DNA from 3 places in the Methylobacterium sp. E-012 genome. Region 2 is predicted to be linked to each of the others. Evidence: predicted binding sites of a transcription regulator. Region 2 holds the regulator's gene; each other region holds the start of a gene.
What was found. Region 2 encodes PhoB, which activates phosphate uptake and scavenging genes when phosphate is short. Its sites were predicted from a motif close to TGTCATNNANCTGTCAT; they were not measured.

Region 1 (6,822 bases), 3.6 Mb from region 2:
ACGCCTGACCCTGTGACTTCGCACGGGCACAACCGTAATGCCGTCACTGTGCCGCTCTAAGTTCCGAGCAGCGCCTGTACAAATTAGACCGAAATGCTGACAACGTCAGTAACATTGCAAAACAATTGGCCAAAAACGCAGCCTGATGCTTAATTTGAGCATGCTTGACTCAGGACCTGATTTTTCCGAAGACTCTACGCCGATCACAAATTTAAAGTATTTGCTTCAGCACAATCAAGCGCGAGGACCGAGAGGTGACGCAGGCTTTCGATACAGCGGATGACATGCGGAGTCTTATGCGGCGCGATCGGCTGACCTGCACATGGGTCACGCCGTCCGGCGATTTGGATCTCGATACGCTTGGCGATGTCTTGGCGTTCTTGCAAAATACCGTCACAAATCTGGCTGTCATTACAAAAGATAGCGATCTGGAAAATTTGAAGATCATCGGATTTCCGTCGTCAAAACTATTCGATACGTCGCCAAGCACGCAGCCTGGCCAAGTGCCAGGGAATGATTGTGGCCGAGCCCGCGAAGAGACCGGTGGAGGTCATTCAAGGTCAGCGCAGGCGCCGGACATCCTCATCGTCTCGGGCGAAGATCTTCGAACACAGGACATCATAGGAAAATTTTACGGATGTAAATTCATTTTATTTGATGGCGTTCGGAAAACCGCCGGGGGACGCGCCGCCTTCCAGAGGCTGGCCTCTGAAAAAAAATACTCTTTCGCCAATATGAGCTTGGAGACCGATTACGCGCTGTTTATGCATCGCGCATTGAAGCCGACATTGCCGGTCCATTTCTTTACAATCGTACTCAATGGCGAGCCATTCATCCGATATCACGAGCATATGTTTCAAAGACTTCCATTTGAATGGCATTGGCATATCGTCGAAGGCGTCGCTCAACTCACGCACGACACGGCGTGGAGTGTCGCGACGGGCGGCAACGTTCCGCAATCTTTCCATGCGAACGGGCGCAGCATTGACGGCACGAGTGCATACATCGATGACATAGCCGACCGATTTCCGAACAACGTGACTGTTTATCGGAAAAATCCGGGCCATTTTTGGGACGGAAAAATCGAAATGGTGCGAGCGCCCCTCGCCAACTTGAATGGAGGCTGCCTCCTGTGGCAGTTGGACTCCGACGAACTATGGAACCCCCGGCAAATCATCGCGATGCGATCGGCGTTTTTAGCGGATCCGTCGCGCACAGCCGCGTGGTTCTGGTGTAATTACTATGTCGGACCCCAATTGGGCATATCGACCCGGAACAACTATGCTCAAAACCCCAACCAAGAGTGGCTAAGGGTTTGGAACTATAAGCCCGGGATGATTTGGCATGCTCATGAGCCGCCCATCCTGTTGAAGGCATATGATAACGCGGGCGATGTTCAGTTTCGCGACATGGGCAGAGAAAATCCTTTCTCCCACGCCGAAACCGAATCGCTCGGGGCCGTGTTCGATCATCTTTCCTACGTCCTCGAGTCGCAGCTCGCGTTCAAGGAATCTTATTACGGGCTTAAAGGCGCCCTCAACCAATGGCGCAGACTTCAAGAGACCCAGCACTCAGCGGGCGATGAATCAGGGTCTTTACGAGATTTTCTTTCGTGGGTGACGGACGATACCCAATATAGCTCGGTAAGAGCGCTCGGGTGGAAACCGATTGCAGCTTATGATCAGTCCGCCAAATGCTGGACTTGGAATTTGCGATAACGGCTTATGGCCGACCGCGACAGGGGCGTTCACGCCGGAGGCTGAACACCGCGCATCGGCACGAGGGGTCCCGGCGCTTCGTTCCGGCAGCTGGCCGCACGGTCCGGGTCAAACGCCAATCGACCAACGAAAGCCGATCGATAAACGCCATCGGCTCGGCTCGCTCGCCCGGGGCGGCTTGCGCCCGCTCGCAACCTGGTGAACGGCTCAATCACGGTGAGAGGCGGCCTCGAGAAGCACCGTTCGCGCCGCGCGGCGCACGGCTGGGCCGGCGGAGCGCCGTCCTGCGAGGGGCTGCCTGAACACGATCCAGGCCTATCCTCGCGCGCGATCCGAACGCTCCCGGGCAACCCGGATCGCCACGACCGCCCAAGTCCCGGAGAGCCGTTCAACGTCCGGCCTGTCCAGGTGGAGGGGCACGTGAAATCTCGCTGCCTGCAGCGCCGGACGGGGGTCCGCAGACGCGCGTCCGGCCGCGCTGAAGCATCGTCCCGAAGGGTGGCCGCCGGCTTTCGGCAAAAGACGATGCGCGTGCGCGCCTTCGCGCCACGCGCTCCCGGCCCGTCATCCGGCTGTCGCGGCGCCCTGCCATGGCCGCCGCATGTTGGAGGGCCTCTCATGTCCGCAAGTCGCCGCCAGATCCTTCTCAGCGGAGGCGCCGGTCTTGTCGGTCTGGCCTCCGGCCTCGCGCGCCCCGGCCTGAGCCGCGCCGCCGACCGGCCGCTCTTGAGCCACGGGCTGCAATCGGGCGATGTCGGCACCGACTCGGCCGTGGTCTGGGCCCGGTCCGACCGGCCCGCCCGGGCGATCATCGAGTGGGCGACCACCGAGCGCTTCTCCGAGATCCGCGGCGGGGTCTTCGCCGACGCCCTGCCCGAGACCGACGGCACCGTGAAGGTGGCGCTCACCGGTCTGCCGGCGGGCCAGGACGTGTTCTACCGGGTCCGCCTCCAGGACGTCGCCGCGCCGACGATCGTCGGACCGGCTCAGGTCGGGCGGTTCCGCACCGCGCCGGCGGACCGGCGCTCGGTCTCGTTCTGCTGGTCGGGCGACACGGCGGGCCAGGGCTGGGGCATCGACGATGCCCGCGGCGGCATGACGATCTATTCCGCCATCCTGAAGAACCGGCCGGACTTCTTCATCCATTCCGGCGACACGATCTACGCCGACGGGCCGATCCAGCCCGAGGTGAAGCTGCCCGATGGCAGCCTCTGGCGCAACCGGGTGACCGAGGCGGTCGCCAAGCCCGCCGAGACGCTGGAAGAATTCCGCGGCCGGCACAAGTACAACCTCACCGACCGCAACGTGCTGGCGATGAACGCCGCCGTGCCGATCCTGGCGCAATGGGACGACCACGAGGTCACCAACAACTGGTGGCCGGGCGAGCCCCTGACCCGGGCCGAGCACCTGAAGAAGAAATACACCGACCCGAACGCGCTCGCCCTGCAGCTGCGCGCGTCGCGGGCGTTCCACGAATACATGCCGATGCGCTTCGAGCCTTCGGAGCCCGGCCGGGTCTATCGCAGGATCGGCTACGGCCCGCTGGTCGACGTGTTCATGCTCGACATGCGCTCCTACCGGGGCCCGAACGGTGAGAACCGCCAGACGGAATACGGCCCCGACGCCTACTTCCTGGGGCCGCAGCAGATCGCGTGGCTGAAGCGGGCGCTGCTCGATTCGCGCGCCACCTGGAAGGTGATCGCCGCCGACATGCCGCTGGGCCTCGTGGTGACCTACGACGTCGACCGCAATTTCGGTTCGGAGGCGGTGGCGCAGGGCGACGGACCGCCCCTCGGGCGCGAATTGGAGATCGCCGACCTGTTGCGCTTCATCAAGAGCGCCGGGATCCGCAACACCGTCTGGCTCACGGCCGACGTGCACTACACGGCGGCGCATTACTACGACCCCGGCAAGGCGCAGTTTCAGGATTTCGACCCGTTCTGGGAGTTCGTCTCCGGGCCGCTGCACGCCGGCACCTTCGGCCCAAACGCCCTCGACGACACGTTCGGCCCGCAGCTGCGCTTCGTGAAGGCGCCCGACAAGGGGCAGGTCAACCTGTCGCCGGCCGCGGGCTACCAGTTCTTCGGCCATGTGGCGGTCGACGGCGCCACCGAGCAGATGACCGTGACGCTGAAGGACGCGGCCGACACCGACCTCTGGCACGTCACCCTGGATCCCGCGAAGGCGTGACGGTGCCCCGCGCGGGGCGCGATCAGAAGAAGATCGGCCGCGCGCTGGCGGTGATCTCGCCGAGCACCGTGCCGGTGGCCGGCTCGACCTCCTTGAGCACCACGTCGTAGCCCCAGAGGTCGGCGAGGTGCTGGAGCACGCGCTTGGCGTCCTCCTTCTGCAGGGTGATCTTGTTGATCGCCTTGTGGTGCAGGATCAGGCGCCGGTCGCCCTCGAGATCCACGTCCACCACCTCAATGTCGGGATCGAGCCACGCGACGTCGTACTGGCGGGCGAAGGACCGGCGCATCTTGCGGTAGCCGCGCTCATCGTGGATCGCCTCCACCCGCAGTTCCGGCTCCTCCGGGTCGTCGACCACGTGGAACAGGCGCAGGTCGCGCATCAGCTTGGGCGACAGGAACTGCTGGATGAAGCTCTCGTCGCGGTAATTCTCCCAGCAATCGCGCAAAACCGCCATCGGATCGCCGGTGCCGGCGATCTCGGGGAACCAGTCCCGGTCCTCGTCGGTGGGCTGCTCCACGATGCGGGCGATGTCCTGCATCATCGCGAAGCCGATCGCGTAGGGGTTGTGGCCGCCATACGAGCGGTCGTCGTAGTTCGGCTGCCGGATGACGTTGGTGTGCGACTGGAGGAACTCCAGATAGGCGGCTTCGCCGATCTGACCCTGCGCCGAGAGCGCGTTCATGATCCGGTAATGGACGTAGGTGGCGCAGCCCTCGTTCATCACCTTGGTCTGGCGCTGCGGGTAGAAATACTGCGCGACGAGGCGGACGATCCGCAGGATCTCGCGCTGCCACGGGCGCAGCCGGGGGGCGACCTTCTCCAGGAAGTAGAGGATATTCTCCTGCGGCAGTTCGAGCAGGGCCTTGCGCCGCTCGGCGACCAGGTCCGGCCGCACCGCGCCGACCTTCTGCGGCAGGGTCCGCCACAGGTCGTTGTAGATCTGCTCGCCGTGCTCGATCCGCTCACGCTCCCGCCGCTGCTCCGAGGCGAGGTCCGGCCGCTTCTTGCGCGGATAGCGGTGGACGCCCTGGCTCATCAGCGCGTGGGCGGCATCGAGCATCTGCTCGACCGCCTGGTGGCCGTAGCGCTCCTCGCAGCGGGTGATGAAGCCCTTGGCGAAGTCGAGGTAATCCAAGATCCCTTCGGCATCCGTCCATTGCCGGAACAGGTAGTTGTTCTTGAAGAAGTGGTTGTGGCCGAAGGCCGCGTGGGCGATGACCAGCGTCTGCATGGTCGCCGTGTTCTCCTCCATCACGTAGGAGATGCACGGGTCGGAGTTGATGACGATCTCGTAGGCGAGCCCCATCAGGCCCCGGCGATAGCCGGCCTCGTGCTGGGCGAAGTGCTTGCCGAACGACCAGTGCTTGTAGAACAGCGGCATGCCGATCGACGCGTAGGCGTCGAGCATCTGCTCGGCCGTGATGATCTCGATCTGGTTCGGATACCAGGACAGGCCGAGCTGCGGCCCGGCCACCGCCTCGCAGGCGTCGTGGATCCGCCGGATGGTGTCGAAATCCCAGTCGTTGCCGGTGAACAGGGGTTTCTGGCCACCGGAGATGATCTGGGGCGTCCGTGCCTTGACGAGCGTCATGCGGCCTCCCGTGTCTTCGGACCGTGCCCCGCACCGGCGCGGGACGGGAGCTCCCTCCCCCCTCTGCGGGGGAGGGTGGCCCCTGCGTCAGCAGGGGTCGGGCCGGGACGAAGTCCCGCAAGAGGGGAGCGAGGGTGCAGAACGAAGCTCTGGCCTACACGAGAGCTGCGCCCCTTCCGGAAGCCGGGCTCCCCTCTCCCGACCCCCTTCGGGGGCCACCCTCCCCCGCAGAGGGGGGATGGAGACGCGGCGCGGGTCATCTCACGCCTCCGCCTCGGCCTTGGCGTCCTTGCGGCCGAACAGCTCGCGGAACACCGGGTAGATCTCCCGCCGGTGGTTGACCTTGCGCATGGCGATCGGGCCGCCGGCCTTGGCGATCGCCTCGTAGGTCCGCCACAGGGTGGTGCGGTGCTCCACGAACCCGGCGCGGGGGCCGTTCTCGTCGCCGACCTCCAGATAGGCGAAGTGCTGGCAGGCCGGCAGGATATGCGCCCGCAGGAGGTCCGTCGAGGTCGGCGCGTCGGAGGAGACGTTGTCGCCGTCCGAGGCCTGGGCGGCGTAGATGTTCCAGTCGTTGGGGTCGTAGCGCTCGGCGATGATGCGCTTCATCTCCACGAGCGCCGAGGAGACCAGCGTACCGCCGGTCTCGCGGGAGCCGAAGAAGGTTTCCTCGTCGACCTCGGTGGCCCGGTCGGTGTGGCGGATGAACACGATCTCCACGTGGCGATAGCGGCGCGTCAGGAAGATGTGCAGCAGGATGTAAAACCGCTTGGCGAGGTCCTTCATGTGCTCGGTCATCGAGCCGGACACGTCCATCAGGCAGAACATCACGGCCTGCGCGATCGGCCGCGGATACGGCTCGAACCGGCGGAAGCGCAGGTCGATCGGGTCGACATAGGGGATTCGCTTCGACCGCTCGCGCAGCTTCAGCAGCGCCTCCTCCACGTCCGGCCGCTCCGGATCGCCCTCCGGCAGGGCGTCGAGCCGCGCCACCAGGGCGGCGACCTCGTCGGGCTTCGGCCGCTTGAGGGCGATGCGCCGCGACATCGAGTTGCGCAGGGTACGGGTGAGCGCGAGGTTGGCGGGGGAGCCGGTCACCGTGTAGCCGGCCCGGCGCAGCCCCTCCGTGTCCACCACCGCGAGGCGGCGCTTGGCGAGGTCCGGAAGCTCCAGATCCTCCAGGAAGAGTTCCAGGAACTCCTCGCGGGTGAGCACGAACCGGAACGCGTCCTCGCTGTTCTCGCCGCCCTCCCCGCCCTCGCCGGAGCCGCGCCCACCGCCGCCGCCCGGCGGCCGCTCGATCGTGTCGCCCTCCACGTA
Region 2 (6,822 bases):
GATGGCCGCTCTTGTGCTGCCGCGCGGCGCAGAACGGATCGACAGATGTCTCGAAGCCGGTGCGCGCTCCGGCCGTGGTCCCGGAGCGTATCGGCACATGCCTCAACGTGCCCTGTATCTCGCCGAGCCGGCTGGAGGATTTGGGCGCCCTTTCGTTCGATCGCCCGTGCGGTCGTGGAATTGCAGAAGCGGCGGCAGGCCGCCGATGACGATCCCGCACAGTCGTTCGTTCCGACAGATGCGCGCGCCGCCCTCGGACTCCGCCCGCTCGGCAGTCGACCACTTTTGCCGGTTGCGGGACGATCAACGGACGGCGTTCCTCGACCTGGTGCTCTTTGAGCCCCGCGGTTGAAGGCCGTCGATGTCGCGGCCCATGGGTCGATCATCCGGGTGCGGGACACGCATCGATTCGGCGCGCTATAAGGCGTCCGTCACGGAAAAGTCCGCCCCAGGCTCGAAGAGACCGCGCGTGAAACCGCGCCCGCCCGGCGCGCGAAGGGACAGCATGATCCGCCGCTTCGCCTTCCAACTCCTGCTGTTCGCCGCCTGCTGCACGCCCGCTTTGGCGCAGGGCCTGCGCACGCCGCCGGATCTCGTGCGGTCGAGCCTCGTGGCCGAGCCCGGCGCGGTGACGGGGGCGCAGCCCTTCACCCTGGCCGTGCGCATGCAGGTGAAGCCCGGCTGGCACGTCTACTGGCGCAATCCGGGGGATTCCGGGCTGCCGCCCGAGGTCACCTGGACCCTGCCGGCCGGCTTCAACGCCGGGGCGATCCGGTGGCCGGCGCCGGAGCGCATCCCGATCGCGACGCTGATGAATTACGGCTACGAGGGCGAGGTCACGCTCCTCGTCCCCGTGACGCCGCCGCCGAGCCTCGATCCCGCGACCCCGGTGGAGATCCGGGCCAAGCTGACCTACCTCGTCTGCGAAACCGAATGCGTGCCGGGCTCGGCGGACCTCGCCCTGACCCTGCCGGTGGGGGCACCGCGGCCCGATCCCGACATCGCGGCCCTGTTCGCCCGCGCCCGGGCCGCCCTCCCCGCACCGGCGCTTTGGCCACTGCGCCTGTCGAGCCAGGGCGACACTCTGCGGCTCGACTTCGCGGCGGCTGGCCTCCGGCCCGACGCGGTCCGGAACGCCGCCTATTTCCCCTATGCCGAAACCGCGATCGACAATGCCGCCGCACAGGTGATGTCGGCCGACGGGACCGGCCTGCACCTCACCCTCGCCCGGAGCAGCCCGACCGATCCGGCGCCCGAGGCCCTTCCCGGCGTGCTGACCCTGGACGAAGTGACGGAGGACGGCAGCCGCCACCTCGCCTTCGCGTATGGCGACGAGCCCATGCTCCCGGCCGTTGGGCCGCCGGTCGACGCGGCGACCCCGCGGCCGGCGTCCGTCCCCGACGGGGATGCGCTGACCCTCGCGACCGCCGCCGCCTTCGCCTTCCTCGGCGGCTTGATCCTTAACCTGATGCCCTGCGTATTCCCGGTGCTGTCGATCAAGGTGCTGGGTCTCGTCCGGCATGCCGGCGAGAGCCCGGCCCGCCTCCGGTTGCACGGCTTCGCCTACACGGCCGGCGTGCTGGCGAGCTTCCTGGGGCTCGCCGCCCTGCTGATCGCCCTGAAGGGCGGCGGGGCTGCGATCGGCTGGGGCTTCCAACTGCAATCGCCCGCCGTGGTGGCGGGGCTCGCCTATCTGCTATTCGCGATGGGCCTGAACCTGTCCGGGGCGGTTCAGATCGGGGGCCGGCTCGCCGGTCTCGGCGACGGGCTGGCCCGGCGCGCCGGCCTGAGCGGCTCGTTCTTCACCGGCGTGCTCGCCACGCTGGTGGCGACGCCCTGTACGGCGCCGTTCATGGGCTCGGCGGTGGGCTTCGCCCTGACCCAGAGCGCCGGCGTGGCGCTCGCCGTCTTCGCGAGCCTCGGACTCGGCCTGGCCCTGCCGTTCCTGGCGCTGACCCTCTGGCCGCCGGCCCTGCGGGCGCTGCCGCGGCCGGGCGCCTGGATGGAGACCCTCAAGCAGGGGCTCGCCTTCCCGGTCTATGCCACCGTGGCCTGGCTGATCTGGGTCCTGGCGCAGCAGGTCGAGCCGAGGGGGCTTCTGGCGGCGTTGATCGGCCTGGTGCTGGTGGGCTTCGCCGCCTGGGCCTGGGAGCGCGGGCGCGGCGCTGCGCCCGGGGCCGCCCGGATCGCGCAGGTCGGCGCGGCCCTGGCGCTCTTCGCGGTCGCGGCCCTCGTGCTCACGCTCCCGCAGGACCGTGCGGGTCCGGGCGCGCAGGCCTTCACCAGTGGCGCCGAGCCGTTCACCCAGGCGCGCCTCGACACGCTGGTCAACGCGGGCAGACCTGTCTTCGTCAACATGACGGCGGCTTGGTGCATCACCTGCGCGGTCAACGAGACCACCTCCCTCTCTACGAAGGCGGTGCGGACCGCGATGGCCGAGCGGGGCGTGACCTACCTTAAGGGCGACTGGACCAACCAGAATCCCGAGATCACCCGCCTCCTGGAAAAGCACGGGCGGAGCGGCGTGCCGCTATACCTGCTCTATGCCGGCGCGGGGGAGCCTCTGGTGCTGCCCCAGATCCTCACCGAGGGGACGGTGCTTCAGGCTCTGGCCTCGGTTCCGACCGCCGACAAGAGCGCCGCGCTGACCCGCTGAGCAGCGCGGCCGGTGTCGATGCAGGGTTTCCAAACGGGCTGGATCCCGGACATTTTGAACCTGAAAGTCCGCGCCGCTCAAGCCTCGAGCGAGAAGGTCTCGTCGAAGGCGTATCCGGAGCCGCGGACGGTGCGGATCGGATCGGGCTGGCGCGGACCGTTCAGCGCCTTGCGCAGGCGCCCGACATGCACGTCCACGGTGCGCTCGTCGATATAGACGTCGTGGCCCCAGACCCCGTCGAGGAGCTGTTCCCGGGAGAAGACCCGCCCCGGGGCGAGCATCAGGAATTCGAGCAGCCGGAACTCGGTGGGGCCGAGATGCAGCTCCTCGCCGGCGCGGCGCACCCGGTGGCCGGTGCGGTCGAGTTCGAGATCCCCGGCGGCCAGCCGATCCGAGACATGGGCGGGCTTGGCCCGGCGCAGGAGGGCACGGATCCGGGCGAGCAACTCCGGGACCGAGAACGGCTTGACGATATAGTCGTCCGCGCCCGTGCCAAGGCCGCGGACCCGGTCCCCCTCCTCGCCCCGGGCGGTGAGCATGATCACCGGCAGACGCTCGGTCTCGCGCCGGGCGCGGATGCGGCGGCAGAGCTCGATCCCGGAGAGGCCCGGCAGCATCCAGTCGAGCAGGACCAGATCGGGCATGCGCTCGGCCAGGAGCAGTTCCGCATCGTCACCGCGGGCCGCCGTATCGACCAGAAAGCCCTCGGCCTCCAGGTTGTAGCGCAGCAGCGTGGTCAGTGCCTCCTCGTCCTCGACAATCAGGACTTGCATGCTCACGTTCGATGACCTGTTCTAAGGGCGAACCCACCGCGCGTTCCGGAGGCCCGGCCCGTCTCAACTGGAACCAGCCGTCGCCGCGGCGACCGCCCCGAAGATGGTGAGGCGCCGTGGGTTCGCTCCGGGACCTATTCGTGCTCGACCGTCGCGTAGTTCGACGCATCGTTCTTGGGCCGGTCGCCCGCCAGAGTCTCGCCGGTGGCGAGATAGTGGATGGTCTCGGCGATATTGGTGGTGTGGTCGCCGATGCGTTCGACGTTCTTGGCACAGAACAGCAGGTGGGTGCAGAACGAGATGTTGCGCGGATCCTCCATCATATAGGTCAGGAGCTCGCGAAACAGCGAATTGTACAGCGCATCGATCTCGCCGTCGCGCTCCCACACGTCATGGGCGGCCTCGATGTCGCGACTCGCGTAGGCATCCAGCACGTCCTTGAGCTGGCCCTCTGCGAGGTCGCTCATGTGGCGGACGCCCAGCACGATCTTCTGTGCCGGGGCCTGATCGGAGATCGCAACCACACGCTTCGCCACGTTCTTGGCGAGGTCGCCGATCCGCTCGAGATCGCCCGAGACGCGGATCGCCGAGATGGTCTCGCGCAGGTCGATCGCGAGCGGCTGGCGCCGGGCGATCAGCAGGACGGACCGCTCCTCGATGTCCCGCTGGAGGGCGTCGAGGCGCTTGTCGGCGAGGATCACCGCCTGGGCGAGCCCGTCGTCCCGCCGGACGAGGGCGTCGGTCGCCTCGGCGGTCATCTTCTCGGCCACGCCGCCCATCTCCGAGATCGAGCGGCGCAGGTTCTCCAGGTCGGTATCGTAGGACGAGACGATATGGCCGGGCATGGGGGAGATCCTTCGATGGGGGCCGCGACGTGCGATGCCTCGGGGACGTGCGATGCCTCGGGTCTGATGCAGATCTTACCCGGCCGCGGCGGCTATGCTCGCGCGCAGCGCCGCGGGGGTGCGGTTTCGGAGCCTGATCAGCCGAAACGGCCGGTGATGTAATCCTGCGTCCGCCGCTCGGTCGGGTTCATGAACAGCCTGTCGGTCGGCCCGACCTCGACGAGCTCGCCGAGATACATGAACGCGGTGAACTGCGAGATGCGCGCCGCCTGCTGCATGTTGTGGGTGACGATCGCGATGGTGAATTCGTCGCGCAGCTGCTCGATCAGTTCCTCGATGCGCCCCGTCGAGATCGGGTCCAGCGCCGAGGTCGGCTCGTCGAACAGGATGACGTCCGGGCGCTGGGCCACGGTGCGGGCGATGCATAGGCGCTGCTGCTGGCCGCCCGACAGGCCCATGCCGGACTGCTTGAGCTTGTCCTTGACCTCGTCCCAGAGCGCCGCCTTGCGCAGCGAGGTCTCGACCCGGTCGTCGAGATCCGATTTCCCCAGCTTCTCGTAGAGGCGGATGCCGAAGGCGACGTTGTCGTAGATCGACATCGGGAACGGCGTCGGCTTCTGGAAGACCATGCCGACCCGGGCGCGCAGATCATTGAGATCGATCTTGGGATCCAGGATGTTCATGCCGTCCAGAAGGATCTGTCCCTCGGCGCGCTGCTCCGGATAGAGGCTGTAGATCCGGTTGAAGGTCCGCAGCAGGGTCGACTTCCCGCAGCCCGAGGGGCCGATCAGGGCCGTCACCTGCCGGTCGTGGAAGTTCAGGTCGATGTTCTTCAGGCCGTGAAAATGGCCGTAGTAGAAGTTCAGCCCCTTCACGGCGATGCGCACGGGGGCGTTGGTGTCGGCCCCGGTCTTGGCGGAGGCCTGGAACTGGCGGTCGGTGGTGACGGACGCTGCGGCGGTGCTCATCGGGTTGATCCTTCGGGCTTGCGCTTCAGCGGGCACGCTGCGGCTTGATCACCACGCGGGCGATGACCGAGAGGGCGAGGATGGTCATGGTGATCAGGAGTGCCCCGGCCCAGGCGAGCTGCTGCCAGTTGGGATACGGCGAGAGCGCGAATTGGTAGATCATCACGGGCAGGTTCGGGATGCCGCCCATCAGGTCGGCATTGAACCAGCTGTTGTTGTTGAGGGCCGTGAACAGGAGCGGGGCGGTCTCGCCCGCGATGCGGGCCAGAGCCAGGATGATGCCGGTGACGATGCCGGCCGAGGCCGCCCGCCAGGTCACCTTCATGATCACCGTGGAGGGTGGCGCCCCCAGGGCCACGCCCGCTTCCCGCAGGGTGCCGGGGACCAGGCTGAGCATGTCCTCGGTGGTGCGCACGATCACGGGCGTGGCGATGATGGCGAGGGCGACGCCGCCGGCCCAGCCCGAATAGCTGCCCATCGGCCGCACCATCAGCGTGTAGATGAACAGGCCGATCAGGATCGAGGGGGCCGAGAGCAGGATGTCGTTGAGGAAGCGGATCACGAAGGACAGTTTCGAGGTCCGGCCGTATTCTGCCAGGAAGGTTCCGGCCATCACGCCGACCGGGGTCGCGATGACGATGCCGATGGTGGTGAGCACGAGGCTGCCGAGGACCGCGTTGGCGATGCCGCCGCCCTCGCTGCCGGGTCCCGGCGTCGGCTGGGTCAGCAGGGTCGACGTGAACCCGCGCACACCCTGGACGATCAGCATCAGCAGGATCGAACCCAGCACGATGACGCCGAGGAGCGTGGCGAGGGCGCAGAAGCCGCGGAGCACCGCGTCGGCCCGGCGCCGGCCGGGACGGACGCGGCTCTGCGCGAGCGGAGGCGCCGCAAGGGTGTTGGTCGCGTCCATGGGGCTCCTCAACCGACCCGCACGCGCCGCGTCAGGATGCGCGCGGCGACCAGAACGATGAAGGTGATGACGAAGAGAATGCAGCCGAGGGCCATCAGGGCGTTGAGCTGCATGCCGTCCGCCTCGTTGAACTCATTGGCGATCCGGGACGCGATGGTCGAGCCGGGATCGAAGATCGAGGCCGAGAGCCTGTTGGCGTTGCCGACCACGAAGGTGACCGCCATCGTCTCGCCGAGCGCACGGCCGAGGCCGAGCATGATCGCGCCGATGATCGACACCGAGGCGTGCCGGATCAGCACGAAGCGCACCACCTCCCAGGTGGTGCAACCGACCCCGTAGGCGCTCTCCCGCATGATCGTGGGGATCTGGTCGATCATGTCGCGGGCGATGGAGGCCACGAACGGCACGATCATGATCGCCAGGATGATGCCCGCCGTGAGCACGCCGACGCCTGACGGGATCCGAGCGTACAGCACGGTCCCGATGATCGGCAGGCCCTCGACGATGTTGGAAACCGGGATCTCGACGAACTGCGCGAAGAGCGGGGCGAAGATGAACAGGCCCCACATGCCGTAGATGATGCTCGGCACCGCGGCGAGGAGCTCGATCGTCATGGCGACGGGCTTGCGTGCCCAGTTCGGGCAGAGCTGCGTCAGGTAGATCGCGA
Region 3 (6,822 bases), 530 kb from region 2:
CCCGCGACGGTGGCGAGGCCCAGGACCTGGATGTGCAGCGGCGTCCCGGCATCCCGGGCCGCCTCCAGATCGGCCCGGGTGTAGTGCGCCACCCCCAGGCGGAGCTGGCGACGGGCCACGGATTGGCGGACCGCCTCGTTCTGGCGGTCGAGCTGGTTGCGCACCGCGGTGCGGATGAAGTCGGCGCGGTTGGCGTAGAACCCGTCGCGGACCATCAGGTCGACGCGCCCGAGATCGACGAAGCCGAGATTGACGGTGATCTTCTCGCTGTCCGGGACCTTCGGGCGCGGCGCGTTTACCGGCTCGCTCATCGGTTTGGAGTCTCCAGGCCATCCGGTTGGATGGTCTAGAGATGGCTATGGGCGCGGTACTTACAAGGGCTGGCGGAGCGACGGCGTCCGTCGGCGGTCAGTCGGCGCCGATCCCGCGCGCCTTCAGGCTCTCGCCGATCTCGTCGAGGGCCGCGGAATCGTCGATCGTCGCCGGCATGGTCCAGGGCTCGTGATCGGCGATGCGTTTCATGGTGGCGCGCAGGATCTTGCCCGAGCGGGTTTTTGGCAGCCGCGGCACGGTCAGCGCCAGCTTGAACGCCGCCACCGGGCCGATCTCGTCGCGCACCTTGGCGACGAGTTCCCGCTCGATCGCCTCGGTCGGCCGGTCGACGCCGGCCTTGAGCACCACGAAGCCGCAGGGCACCTCGCCCTTCAGGGCGTCGCGGATGCCGATGACCGCGCATTCCGCCACGTCCCGATGGCCGGCCAGCACCGCCTCCATGCCGCCGGTGGACAGGCGGTGGCCCGCGACGTTGATGATGTCGTCGGTCCGTCCCAGCACCGTGATGTAGCCGTCCGCGTCGATCACCCCGGCATCCGAGGTGTCGTAGTAGCCCGGGAAGGTGGCGAGGTAGCTCGACCGCATCCGCGCATCCGAACCCCAGAGGGTCGGCAGGCAGCCGGGGGGCAGGGGCAGGCGGAGCGCGATCGTGCCCATCGTGCCGGCCGGGACCGGCTTGGCGCCCTCGTCGAGCACCGCGACCGTGTAGCCGGGCATCGGCACGCAGGTGCTGCCGTGCTTCACCGGCAGCAGGCCGAGCCCCAGCGGGTTGCCGGCGATGGGCCAGCCGGTCTCGGTCTGCCACCAATGGTCGATGACCGGCCGGTTCAGAACCCGCTCGGCCCAGGCGACGGAATCCGGGTCGGCCCGCTCGCCGGCCAGGAACAGGCTGCGGAAGGCCGAGAGGTCATGGTCGGCGATCCGGGCGCCCGAAGAGTCCTCCTTCTTGATCGCCCGCAGCGCCGTCGGCGCGGTGAACAGGCAGACGACCCCGTACTCGGCGACGACCCGCCAGAACGCCCCGGCATCGGGGGTGCCCACGGGCTTGCCCTCGTAGAGCACCGTCGTGCAGCCGTGGAGCAGCGGCGCGTAGACGATGTAGGAATGGCCGACGACCCAGCCGATGTCGGAGGCGCAGAAATAGGTCTCGCCGGGGGCGACGCCGTAGAGGTTCGGCATCGACCACGCGAGCGCAACGAGGTAACCGCCGGTGTCGCGGACCACGCCCTTAGGCTTCCCCGTCGTGCCCGAGGTGTAGAGGATGTAGAGCGGGTCGGTGGCGGCGACCGGCACGCAATCCGCCCGCTCCCCCGCCGCCTGGGCGGCCGCCACCGCCTCGGCCCAGTCGCGGTCCCGCCCCGGCACCAGCGTCGCGGGGCTCTGCGGGCGCTGCAGGATCAGGCAGGCATCCGGCTTGTGGCTGGAGGCGGCGATGGCCGCGTCGAGGAGCGGCTTGTAGGCGACCACCCGGTTCGGCTCGATCCCGCAGGAGGCGGCCAGGACGACCTTGGGCGCCGCGTCCTCGATCCGCACCGCCAGTTCGTTCGCCGCGAAGCCGCCGAATACCACCGAGTGGACCGCGCCGAGCCGGGCGCAGGCCAGCATGCCGAACAGCGCCTCGGGCACCATCGGCATGTAGAGGATGACCCGGTCGCCCTTGCCGACGCCGAGCCCGGCCAGCACGGCGGCCAGCGCCGCCACGGCGTCGCGCAACGCCCGGTAGGTGATGCTCCGCTTGGTGCCGGTGACGGGGGAATCGTAGCGGATCGCCACCTGGTCCGCCCGGCCGCCCTCGACGTGGCGGTCCACCGCGTTGTGGCAGGCGTTGAGCATCCCGTCCGGGAACCAGCGGCCGTAGGGGCCGGACTCCGCCGCGAAGGCTCGGCTCGGCGCCCGTGACCAGGCGAGCGCCCGGGCCGCGTCGAGCCAGAACGCCTCCGGATCGCGGCTGGCCGATTCGTAGATCCCGGGATAGCGGCCCGGCAGGCTGGCGGTCGTCATCGTCTCGGCGTTCCCCCACCGCCGCTCTCCGGCGGTCGGCGCAGAGTAGATCATTCCTGCGCAGGCGCGAGGCCGGTTCGGTCCCAACCCTGACGATCGCGCGGTGGGCCCCGGCTCTCCGTCGAGACGGGCTGCAGCGGCTCAGCGCGCGTCACAGGAAAACCGCCGCACCGGGGCTCCCGATGCGGCGGCGTCCGTGGTGTTTGAGTTTACAGTCCGGGTGGACGGATCAGCGCCTCAGTGCAGCGTGCCGCTGCCCGATTGCAGCCTGTTGATCTCGTCCTTGAGGAGGAGTTTCCGTCGCTTGAGCTCGGCAATGCGGAGGTCGTTTGCCGAAGGCCTGTGGATCGCTTCCTGAATCTCGCGCTCGAGGGCTTCGTGCTTCCGGGCGAGTTGGCTCAGATGCGTCTGCAGCGACATGAGTCGAATCTCCTGTCATCGTTTTGACATGCCGAGACTGACACAGGATGCCGCACCTGTTGAAGCGTTTTCTCTGGTCAAGCTTGGTGAATGCTTGCCGGTCCGGCTTGTCCCGCGGAAGGGCGTGACGCATGCTCTGGGGCGATGAACGGTTTACGGGTCCGCGGGTGACGATGGCGGCAGAGTCGGGTGAGAGCGCGCAGCCGGACCTCGAGGTCGAGCTGGCCCGGTTGCGCGAGGAGCACCGGGATCTCGACAGCGCCATCGAGGCGCTGGAGCACAGCGTCGCCGGGGACCAGCTCCAGATCCAGCGCCTGAAGAAGCGCAAGCTCACCCTGCGCGACCGGATCTTCCACATCGAGGACATGATCACCCCGGACATCATCGCCTGATGCCGGTGGACGCCGCCGGGCCGCGCCTTGCCGCGGGCCCGCGCCGCCTGTAAGCGCCCTCTTTTGCCGGGATCAACGATGGCGTCGCCTCCGGTCGCGATCATCATGGGCAGCCAGTCCGACTGGGCGACCATGCGGCACGCCGCCGAGACGCTCGACGCGCTGGGCGTGCCCTACGACGCGCGGATCGTGTCGGCCCACCGCACCCCCGACCGCCTCGTGGCCTTCGCCAAGGGCGCCGTGGCAGAGGGGTTCAAGGTCGTGATCGCGGGCGCGGGCGGCGCCGCGCACCTGCCCGGCATGGCGGCTTCCATGACCCGCCTGCCGGTCTTCGGCGTGCCGGTGGAGTCGAAGGCGCTGTCCGGGCAGGACAGCCTGCTCTCCATCGTCCAGATGCCGGCCGGCATCCCGGTGGGGACCCTGGCGATCGGCCGGGCCGGGTCGGTCAACGCGGCCCTGCTGGCCGTATCGGTTCTGGCGCTCGCCGACCCCGATCTGGCGGAGCGCCTCGAGGCATGGCGTGCGGCCCAGACCGCATCGGTGGCCGAGCGGCCGGAGACGGAAGCGCAATCGTGACGGACAAGACCCTCGGCCCCGGCTCCACCCTCGGCATCGTCGGCGGCGGGCAGCTCGGGCGCATGATCGCGCTCGCGGCGGCCAATTACGGGCTCAAGGTGCACGTCTACGCCCCCGACCAGGACAGCCCCGCCTTCGACGTCGCCGCCTTCACCACCTGTGCAGCTTACGACGATCCGCAGGCGCTGGCGGCCTTCGCGGCGAGCGTCGACGTCGTCACCTACGAGTTCGAGAACATCCCCCACGCCACCGCCGACATCCTGGCCCGGCACGCTGCCCTGCACCCGAACGCAAGGGCGCTCGCCACCACGCAGGACCGCCTGTCCGAGAAGGACTTCATCAACGGCCTCGGCATCCCGACGGCCCCGTTCCGGGCGGTGGACGCGCCCGACGACCTCGACCGGGCGATCGAGGCCATCGGCCTGCCGGCGGTGCTCAAGACCCGCCGCTTCGGCTACGACGGCAAGGGCCAGCGCATCCTGCGCGCGCGCTCCGAGGGCGACCGCAACGCGCTGTTCGCCGAGTTCGGCGGCGCGCCGCTGATCCTGGAGGGCTTCGTCGCGTTCGAGCGCGAGGTCTCGGTGGTCGGTGCCCGCGCGCGCGACGGCAGCTTCGCGGCCTTCGACCTGTGCGAGAACGAGCACCGCGACCACATCCTGGCGCTGACCCGGGTGCCCGCCCCCGGCCTGACGGCCGAGACCGGCCGCGCCGCCCTCGACATCGCGAAGCGCATCGCGGACGCGCTCGACTATGTCGGCGTGCTCGCCGTGGAGATGTTCCTCGTCCGGGAGGACGGGGCGGAGCGCCTCGTGGTCAACGAGATCGCCCCCCGGGTCCACAATTCCGGGCACTGGACCATCGAGGGGGCGCGGACCTCGCAATTCGCCCAGCACGTCCGGGCGGTCTGCGGCTGGCCGCTCGGCGACCCGGCCCGGGTCGGCGGGCTGCCGGTGGAGATGCGCAACCTGATCGGCGACCAGGCCGACGACTGGGCCGCGCTGCTCGCCGAGCCCGGCGCCCACCTGCACCTCTACGGCAAGGGCGAGGCCCGGCCCGGACGCAAGATGGGGCACGTCACCCGGCTGGGGTCCGATCCGGCCGGTTCCTGAGGCTTCGAGGGCACACCCGCGCCGCCGCGTGACGGGCAACGACCCCGAGGCCCCGCCGGGACGCCGCCGGGTCATACCTTCGCCACATCCCGCCGCTTCCACGATGCCGTGGCCGGTGCCCGATGCCGTCGTGCGATTCACCTGCGCCGCCCGTGTCCTCCCGGGACGGGCGACGGGTCGTGTCAGCCCGCGGCGCTTCTTAAGCCGGCCTTCACCGTGATGCGCGACGGTGCCCCGGATGGGGTGGGCCCGGCGCGCGGCGCGGGCACTTGAACGGCGAGGGGCGGGGCGGGCGCGCGGGATGCGCGCCGCGCCTCGGGGAGAGTGGGGCGATGATCGTACGCAACGGGCGGGCACGGAAGACGGTACTGATCGGTGCGGTCCTGGTTTCGGCCGCGGCTCTGGCCGGCTGCGAGACCGTCGGCAGCGCCGCCGGCCCGCGCCAATACGCGGTGCTGGAGACGGACACCACGGGCGCCACCACCGTGAACATCGCGTCGCTGACCGAGGTCGTGCAGCGCAACCCGAACGACGCCGCCGCCTACAACACCCGCGGCGCCGCCTATGCCCGGGCCGGCCAGTTCAACGACGCCATCGCCGACTTCACCAAGGCGATCCAGATCGACCCGAACTCGGCCTCCGCCTACAACAACCGGGCGCTCGCCAGCCGCCAGATCGGCCGCGATGGACCCGCGCTGCAGGATTTCAGCAAGGCGATCGGCATCGATCCGAATTACGGCCCGGCCTATATCGGCCGCGCCAATGTCGAGCGCGCCCAGGGCAATCTCGACGCCGCGCTGTCCGACCTCAACGTCGCGATCCGGCTGATGCCCGAATCGGCCGAGGCGTACCACGCCCGCGGCCTCGTGCGGCAGAAGCAGGGTCAGGAGACCCAGGCGATCGCCGATTTCGACGCCGCCATCGACCGCGACCCGTTCAAGTCCGCCCCCTACGCGGCCCGCGGCCAGAGCCTGATCGCCACCAACCAGTATCCGAAGGCGATCGAGGACTACAACGCGGCGCTCAACGTCAACAACAAGGACGCCACGTCCTGGGCCTATCGGGGCCTGGCCTACGAGAAGTCGGGCCAGCGCAAGGAGGCGATGGAGAACTACCAGCGCGCTTCGGCGATCGACCCGAACAACGCCGTGGCGCGCGCCGGCCTCGGCCGGGTGCAGGGCGGGGTCGGCTCGCTGTTCAACTGATCGCGCGACGATCCGAAAACGGAATCCCAAAGGACGAGTCCTTTGGCGGGTGCAGGGCAGAGCCTTGCAAAACAGGTCTCCGGCCCCCTTCCGGGGGTCGGAGACCTGTTCATCGGGGTTTCACCCCGACGCCCCACCAAAGGGCTCGCCCTTTGGAAACCCTTATTCGCTTGGATCACGCCGCCAGCAGTCCGTTCTCACCCTGCGTGATCTGCCGAAGGTGGTGGGCGGTGTCGCCGAGCTGGTACTCGATCATGGCGAGCCGCTTGAAGTGGTGGGCGCCGATATATTCCAGGGTCATGCCGATGCCGCCGTGGAGCTGCACCGCCTCCTGGCCGACATAGCGGCAGGCCTTGTTGATCTGGACCTTCACGGCGGAGAGGGCCGCGGCCCGCGGCGCGGCGTCAGGCGTGTCGACCATCATGGCGGCGTAGAGCGCCATCGAGCGGGCCTGTTCCAGCTGGATCAGCATGTCCACGGCCCGGTGCTGCAGGGCCTGGAACGAGCCGACGCTGACGCCGAACTGCTTGCGGGTCTTGAGGTAGTCCACGGTCAGCCTGTGGAGCGCGTCCATGGAGCCGACCGCCTCGGCGGCCAGCGCCGCGATGCCGTGCTCCACCACCCGCTCCAGGAGCGGCAGGCCGCCCTCGGGGTCGCCGAGCGCCGCGTCGCCTGGGAGCGCCACGTCCGAGAAGGACACCTCGGCGGCTCGGCCGCCGTCCTGGGTCGGATAGGCTTCGATCGCCACCCCCGCTGCATCGGCCGGCACGAGGAACAGGCCGATCC

Region 1: the regulator PhoB is predicted to act here: its motif matches at 2,281-2,297, upstream of AC3IF1_RS06030 (alkaline phosphatase D family protein).
Region 3: the regulator PhoB is predicted to act here: its motif matches at 2,768-2,784, upstream of AC3IF1_RS20935 (YdcH family protein).

What each region holds. Positions count from the first base shown of each region.
Region 1 covers NZ_JBYQEY010000001.1:1,276,138-1,282,959, reverse strand. Annotated here, with positions in the region: gene AC3IF1_RS06035 (hypothetical protein) at 255-1,718, shown strand; gene AC3IF1_RS06030 (alkaline phosphatase D family protein) at 2,337-3,908, shown strand; gene AC3IF1_RS06025 (SpoVR family protein) at 3,931-5,502, opposite strand; gene AC3IF1_RS06020 (YeaH/YhbH family protein) at 5,764-6,822, opposite strand, start outside.
Region 2 covers NZ_JBYQEY010000001.1:4,889,874-4,896,695, forward strand. Annotated here, with positions in the region: gene AC3IF1_RS23330 (protein-disulfide reductase DsbD family protein) at 506-2,656, shown strand; gene phoB (phosphate regulon transcriptional regulator PhoB) at 2,734-3,429, opposite strand; gene phoU (phosphate signaling complex protein PhoU) at 3,564-4,274, opposite strand; gene pstB (phosphate ABC transporter ATP-binding protein PstB) at 4,412-5,242, opposite strand; gene pstA (phosphate ABC transporter permease PstA) at 5,268-6,155, opposite strand; gene pstC (phosphate ABC transporter permease subunit PstC) at 6,164-6,822, opposite strand, start outside.
Region 3 covers NZ_JBYQEY010000001.1:4,357,783-4,364,604, forward strand. Annotated here, with positions in the region: gene AC3IF1_RS20925 (CopG family transcriptional regulator) at 1-311, opposite strand, end outside; gene AC3IF1_RS20930 (AMP-binding protein) at 409-2,334, opposite strand; gene AC3IF1_RS20935 (YdcH family protein) at 2,572-2,754, opposite strand; gene AC3IF1_RS20940 (YdcH family protein) at 2,928-3,146, shown strand; gene purE (5-(carboxyamino)imidazole ribonucleotide mutase) at 3,225-3,722, shown strand; gene AC3IF1_RS20950 (5-(carboxyamino)imidazole ribonucleotide synthase) at 3,719-4,831, shown strand; gene AC3IF1_RS20955 (tetratricopeptide repeat protein) at 5,164-6,036, shown strand; gene AC3IF1_RS20960 (acyl-CoA dehydrogenase family protein) at 6,212-6,822, opposite strand, start outside.